Regions from separate parts of the Pseudoalteromonas 'SMAR' genome, predicted to be linked through region 1. Evidence: riboswitches for the same ligand, from Rfam matches in the RefSeq annotation. Region 1 holds a riboswitch; the other holds the start of a gene.

Region 1 (3,420 bases):
ATAATACTTGCGGTCAGTATTAACATCAACGGGGTAAAAATAAAATTACGCAATGTGGAGTCGCCACTTAAAAAGGCACTGGCGCGCTCAAAGCCTAGTAGTTGCGCTAACGGATCTAGCGAGTGCGACAACATCCAGCCAGCCACGATGGAATAGAAACTCAGCATCACTACAGCACCTGCCAAACCAATGTAACCGGCACTGGCACCCACTTTGGGGGCGCGTTCACGCCATGCTGTTTTTAAGGCTTTCACCGGGTTTGCTTGAGCCTGATGTCCGAGATAAAGTTCGGTGTATAACGCTGGGAGCGCCAACAAAAAGATCACCGCAAAATACACCAACAAAAACGCCCCACCACCGTGGTTGGCGGCCTGTGTCGGAAAGCCCCAAATATTACCCAGTCCAACAGCCGCACCTGCAGCTGCCAATACAAAGCCAAGCCGGCTTTGAAATCCATCGCGCGTTTGAGCCATGTTCGTCTTCAATCATTATTTTTGTAGAGGCCAGATTATACGTACTTGTGGTAAAAATGCGAGTACGGCAGCGCGGTGCAAAATACCAATCCGCATTAATACTTGCTCAATTTGAGGGAGCAAACTCGACGCTAACTGCGTTAAAAATTTCTCATTTAGAGCAACTAAATAGCAAAATTTTGTCTTGTTATCGACGGAATTTTCTTGCCTCAAGTAGACCACTTAATTAAGCGAATTGGTATAAAGGCCCGGCAACAACGAATTGAGTACGTCTTTATTGCTGCACCTTGGTCTTTTTTAAGCCACCTCTAACAAACGCGCATGAATAGACTGCACCACTTGATCCGATTCTTGCTGCTCCACTAAGAAACAGAGATTATGTTTACTGGCACCATGGCAAATTAAGCGGATATTGAAATCCGATAACACATCCATCAAATTCAGTTCGCATTGTTTTAATTGGATTTCAGAGCCAATCATCGCCACTAAAGTCAGGTTATTTTCAACACTGACGTGACAGAATTGGCTCAACTCATCGAGGCAGGCTTGCTCGAGCTCTGGACGCGATGCATTGGGAGCGTTGTCTAGCGTTAACGCTACACTGATCTCGGAGGTAGTGACTAAATCAACGGAAATGTTGTAGTTACTTAAAATGGTAAATATCCGCGCCAAAAAGCCGCTTGCCAACAGCATTTCGGGGCTTTTTAAGGTTAGCAAGATCTGATTCTTTCGCTGCGTTACTGCGCGAATACCAGCTTGAGCCGTTTTTTCTTTTTCAATCCAAGTGCCACCAGACAGAGGGTCGCGGCTCGAACCCACAAATACTGCAATGCCTTTACGGCTGGCAGGCAATATAGTGGCGGGGTGAAGTACTTTAGCACCAAAGGTCGCCATTTCTGCCGCTTCATCAAAGCTCAAACGTGCAATGGGTTTGGCGTTAACACATAACCTTGGATCGGTACTGAAGATCCCCACCACATCCGTCCAGATATGCACACTGGATGCATCAATTGCTTCTGCCAACAAGGCTGCACTGTAATCTGAACCACCTCGGCCTAAGGTGGTAGTTTGGCCATAAGGATCACTGCCAATAAATCCCTGAGTCACTTGCACCTGCTGTGGTAGTCGCGTCACAAGGTGAGCTTGCGCAGCACTGCGAGTGGCTGCGATGTCTGGCTCTGCTTTACCAAATTGAGTATCGGTTTTCAGTACTTGACGAACATCAAACCGCCCTGCGTCTACTTGGTTGTCTCGTAACACTTGGGTGAACAAATAAGATGAAAAACGCTCACCAAAACTCAGCATTTCATCGCATTGCTGCTTGCTAAGTGCTGGTAAACTGGCTAGCGCTTCAAACTCAGTAAAGGTTTGCTGGTACCCTGTGGCCAAATCGACATCTAAATTGAGTTCATCGATAATCGCTTGCTGAATGGCCGCCACGGCTGCCACCGTTGCCTCACGCTCAACTTGGTTTTGCTTTTGTTGCGTTAAGCTTACTAAATGGTTGGTGACACCGGCACAAGCGCTCACCACCACCACTCTAACATTTGGGTTGTCACGAACAATGTGGGCACACCGTGACATGGCCTCAAAGTCAGCAACACTGGTTCCACCAAACTTAGCAACAACGTACTGCGAATTCATTTTATCTCCTCTCGACCACAACTTAGGTCTAAATTCATAAGGAGAACTTGGCATGGGATTTCTTAAACGTGGGTAGTTGAAATGTCCTTTGCCAGAAGCTCTCCACCACTATGGTGACAGTTCCGAGGATTCAGCCCCGTAAACCGAAAAAGCCCTATGACGAACAGTGCTTCTCCTCGGCGATAGCTTCCCTCATTGATGCTCAACGGTCTCGTCACCTCACATCAACTACCTAAGTATCGCGCCTCTTCTGTTTATTTTGCCTTTTACTTTATGAATAAAAGCAAAACAGCCCACATTTGATGTGGGCTGTAAGGAAATTATCTTTTAGCCGTCTAGGTGTCAAGCTTTTTGTGTAAAACTCACCTACAACATTTGTCCGGCGAAATAGGCTCCAGCATAGCCAACCGTATAAGCGAACAATAAGTAGACACCCATTCTTAAGTAACTGGTAAAGGTTAAGGCTTTCACCTTACTCATGGCAATGATCCCAGCAGCCGAGCCAATAATTAACATGGAGCCACCAACCCCGGTGGCATAGGTAAAGGTTAACCATTGGCCTGGTGTCATGGCGATATCGGCTTTGAGTAAGGCCGCAGTTAAGGGCACATTATCGACTGCTGCACTCATTAAGCCCACCAGATAGTTGGCATATTCCGGTGCCAAATATTGATAAAGCTCGGTAAAGCGCGCCAGCACCCCAACCTCTTTTAATGCCCCAACTAATAACAGGACACCCACAAAAAACAATAGGGTGTCGTATTCAATTTCGCGAATGTAATCAATAATTTTTTTGTTGACGTCCTTTTTGCGCATTAGAAACTGCGCCGTCAAAAACATTAACGACAAACCAAACAAGAAGGTGAGCATGGGTGGTACTTGATATTGCACGCTCAAAAACAGCGTCGCAAATATGGTGGAGATAAAGATCAGCGCAATGGTAATGTCTGTTTTTTCAATCCGTCGCGTGGCAACTTTTTCGAAGGTGATCTGTTCGCGCATACCAATCGACAGCATAAACGCTAACGTCAACACACTGAGCATCGCTGGCAGTATAAGTAGCAGCAAATCAGGAATGCTGACCTTATTGGCTAAGAAAATCATTAAGGTTGTCACATCTCCTGTGATCAAGGACACCCCCCCAGAATTCACACTAAACACGATAAGTGTGGCGTACTTAATCAACTTTTTTGGATCTAACTTCAACGACATCACCACCGCCAAAGAAATCAGTGTTGCGGTAATATTGTCCGATATCGATGAAAAAACGAACGCAAAGGCCCCCACTAAAAACATTAACTTG
Region 2 (3,420 bases), on a different contig from region 1:
CATAAACGGGAATGCTCGCCGACAAGCGTACCCCTGGGGCTAACACAGCACCGCGTTTCACCACCACGCCTTCGACTAACACACAGCCGGCACCGATAAAGGCATCGTCTTCCACCACAACCGGGCTGGCACCAATAGGCTCCAATACGCCACCTACTTGTACGGCAGCACTGAGGTGCACATTCTTACCAATCTGTGCGCAAGAGCCTACTAAGGCATGACTGTCCACCATAGTACCGGCATCGATGTAGGCACCGATATTGACATAGGCGGGAGGCATAATAATGGTTCCTGGTGCGACATAGGCGCCGCGTCTAACACTGCTACCGCCTGGCACCATGCGCACGCCAGCATCGGCTGCAAAGCCTTGCGGAGCAAGGTTATCTTTATCGACGAAGCCGCCGGGATATTCCGTGTTGACGCCATTGCGGAAGGCTTCCAGAATGCCTTCTTTTACGGTGATATTGGCGTGCCATTGACCATGCTCATCTTGCGTTGCTGCACGCACGGTTCCTGATTCTAAATTATCTAAAAGAGTTAACCAGCTCATCTTTACTACCTTAATTCCAAGCTAAAATTGATTCGTTTGCGCGGCTCAGCGCGGTGGTCTCTGGGAGTTCTAAATGGGTCAATGGTGGACGCAAGTTCGGGCTGGACAGCTTCCCTTGCAGGTGCATCAGAACTTTAACAGGGATGGGGTTGGCCACGGCAAATAGGCTACTTGCCGCCTCAGACCAGATGGTAAACAAGTTTACCGAAGTACCGCTTAAAGCGCGTCTAACGTATTCCGCGGTTTGCTGTGGCCAAGCGTTGGCGGCAACTGAAACCAGCCCTGCGGCACCGGCTTGGGCAAAATAAGGTATTAAGGCATCATCGCCACTGTAAATCTGCACCTTTGGGGCGGCTTGGCGAAATGCTTCAAATGCCGAAATATCACCACTGGCTTCTTTTAGTGCCCAAAGGTTAGGGTGCTGGGCAAGTCTCGCCAGCACCTTAGGAGCAATGGCTACGGCGCTGCGCCCTGGAACATTGTAGATCATGCAAGGGTTGTCACTGGCATCTAACAGTGTGGTAAACCAGTGTGTAAGGCCAACTTCACCGGGTTTGGCGTAAATCGGCGAGCCCAGTAATAAGGCGTCAATGGGTTGCTGGTTACAAAACTCTACCCAAGCAAGCTGTTGCTCAAGGTTACTACCACCTACGGCCACCATAAGGGGAGTGGTGTGGGGTTGCTGGCAGACAAACTCGACGATACCTTGTTGTTCTGCTTGGCTTAATGCTAAGCCCTCGCCAGTACTGCCGAGTAACAAAATACCGTTACCAGCGTCTTGTTGTTCACGCACCAGTTGCGCTAAGGCGTCATAATCGACCTGGTCCTGCGCGTCAAAAGGCGTTACTAAAGCCGTCCATAACGGATAGTCAGATAAGTTGAATTGTGATTTCATCTCTACCGAACTTAAATCATGTTCGGAGTTTAGGCGGGTATGTCCAAACTTCGAACCGTTAAAATTCGAAGAGCAATGGACTTAAAAATAGATAAGGCAACGGGCCTTATTTTTTAAGACCAGAAGCTCTCCACCAAATGTGTTGGTGACAGTCGCTGGGATTCAGCCCAGTCGCCCGAAATTAGTTATCGCAAATTAACTAATCTCTCGGCGTTTATTCCCCTCACTAAGTTGCAACGGAGTTTGCTCTCCTTCACTTAGTTACCTGAATAACGCACCTCTTCCAGCCCTAAGTTTGCAGCCATGGCTACAAACTATGCAAATAGGGTGAGCGCGCATTGAACCACTATGGCCGTCTAGGTGTCAAGTATTTTGCTGTATTTATTAACTGGCTCAGCTACACTTTAGTTTTAGCCGTTCTGCATGATGGTGATTATAAGAAGATGTCGATAGGGCATAATGTTCGTTTAAAATACACTGGCGCATTACTGGCAATGGCTGTTTTATTAACCATTGCAATGTTACTAATGCAGTTTCTGTTACGGCAACAAAGTGCAGATGCTCATGTCATCAACATTGCCGGGATGCAGCGCATGCTCTCGCAACGTATTGCGTTATTCAGCAGCGAACCAAACAAAGTGCAGCACCGTGAGCTGATGGCGGCCTTGCTAAAGTTTGAGGGAAATCATCAATTTCTCACTCAGTCGAGCGGCGCTGAGTACCCCTACCTGAATGCCCAGTTGCAGAGGTTGTACTTCGATTCACCGGTCAACTTAGCTCAGCGCTCTGTGCAATTTATTCAAGCCACTAGAGCCTTTTTAGAGGATCCGAACAGCGAGTTAGCACAGGCCATCCGCACGCAGTCACAGCAACTTTTGCCTGACTTAAACCGTGCCGTGAGCTTATTTGAAGGCTATGCGGAAGAAAAAACAGAGCAGGTGAGAAGCATAGAAATAGCACTTTGGTTACTGGGGCTGCTACTTCTGGCTTTGGAAGCCCGGTTTATTTTTAGGCCGATGCGCCAGAAAATTGAAGCCACGCTCACCGGGCTAGAAGAGTCTCGTGAGTTGGCCGATGCGGCATTAAAAGCAAAGTCACGCTTCTTATCGCGTGTCAGCCATGAGCTGCGAACGCCACTGCAAGCGGTGCAAGGTTACCTAGATGCTTACTGGCAAGAAAAAGATGAGCGGCACTTGCAACATGTTAGAGATGCCAGTCAACAGCTAGATAACTTACTTTACTCCATTGAAGATTTTAACCATTTGTCGATGCACGAAATTGTACCTGAACGCCAACAAGTGGAGCTTGGCACTGAACTCAAGGTTGCCTGCGCTGCTTATCGCTTGTCGGCACATCAAAAGTCATTGGCGTTTAATATGGCCATTAGTAAAACGCTCTATATGCCCTGTTACTGTGATTACAAGCGCATAAATTGGCTGTTGAACGAGTTAATCACCAATGCCATTAAGTTTACCGAGCAGGGTAAGATTCAAGTCGTGGCTGATTTAATCTACATCGAGCAGCAACCGATGCTAGAAATCATCATTGATGACAGTGGTCCGGGGTTTGATTACGTGAGCTTACAAGAAGCTGATGAGTCAGATAATTTTCAAGGTTCACAACTTGGTTTGAAGCGTTGTCGGTTGTTGGTGACAGCTTTGGGTGGCAGCTTGAGGTTTAGCAAAATAAAGCCAATGGGCACCCGAGCTTTGCTGCTCATGCCTATTGAGCTTTGCGAGGAGTCAAGTACGCCTACTGCGGCGTCTTCAACAGCTCCATTAAGGGTGTTGTTGGTGGAAGACAATGTCCTTAATGCCAAGGTGATTGAAAGTATGTTACAACCGTTGACGCAGTCGATACAGCATGTAGAGCATGGTGCATTGGCGCTGGAAGTGTATGACAGCGAAGCCTTTGATTTAGTGTTAATGGACTTGAATATGCCGGTGATGGACGGCTTTGAAGCAACGGAAAAACT

What was found. A riboswitch is a leader RNA that binds a small molecule or an ion and turns the genes downstream of it on or off. The one in region 1 is predicted to bind lysine.
Region 2: it holds a riboswitch for lysine, as region 1 does, so the genes downstream of both, dapA (4-hydroxy-tetrahydrodipicolinate synthase) here and lysC (lysine-sensitive aspartokinase 3) in region 1, are expected to answer to the same signal.

The regions. Positions count from the first base shown of each region.
Region 1 is NZ_JBLWMW010000003.1:84,756-88,175, forward strand. It holds gene ACNKW2_RS02475 (sodium-dependent transporter) at 1-473, opposite strand, end outside; gene lysC (lysine-sensitive aspartokinase 3) at 771-2,117, opposite strand; lysine riboswitch at 2,205-2,375, opposite strand; gene nhaD (sodium:proton antiporter NhaD) at 2,484-3,420, opposite strand, start outside.
Region 2 is NZ_JBLWMW010000015.1:61,393-64,812, reverse strand. It holds gene ACNKW2_RS08460 (2,3,4,5-tetrahydropyridine-2,6-dicarboxylate N-succinyltransferase) at 1-550, opposite strand, end outside; gene dapA (4-hydroxy-tetrahydrodipicolinate synthase) at 561-1,445, opposite strand; lysine riboswitch at 1,561-1,736, opposite strand; gene ACNKW2_RS08450 (response regulator) at 1,784-3,420, shown strand, end outside.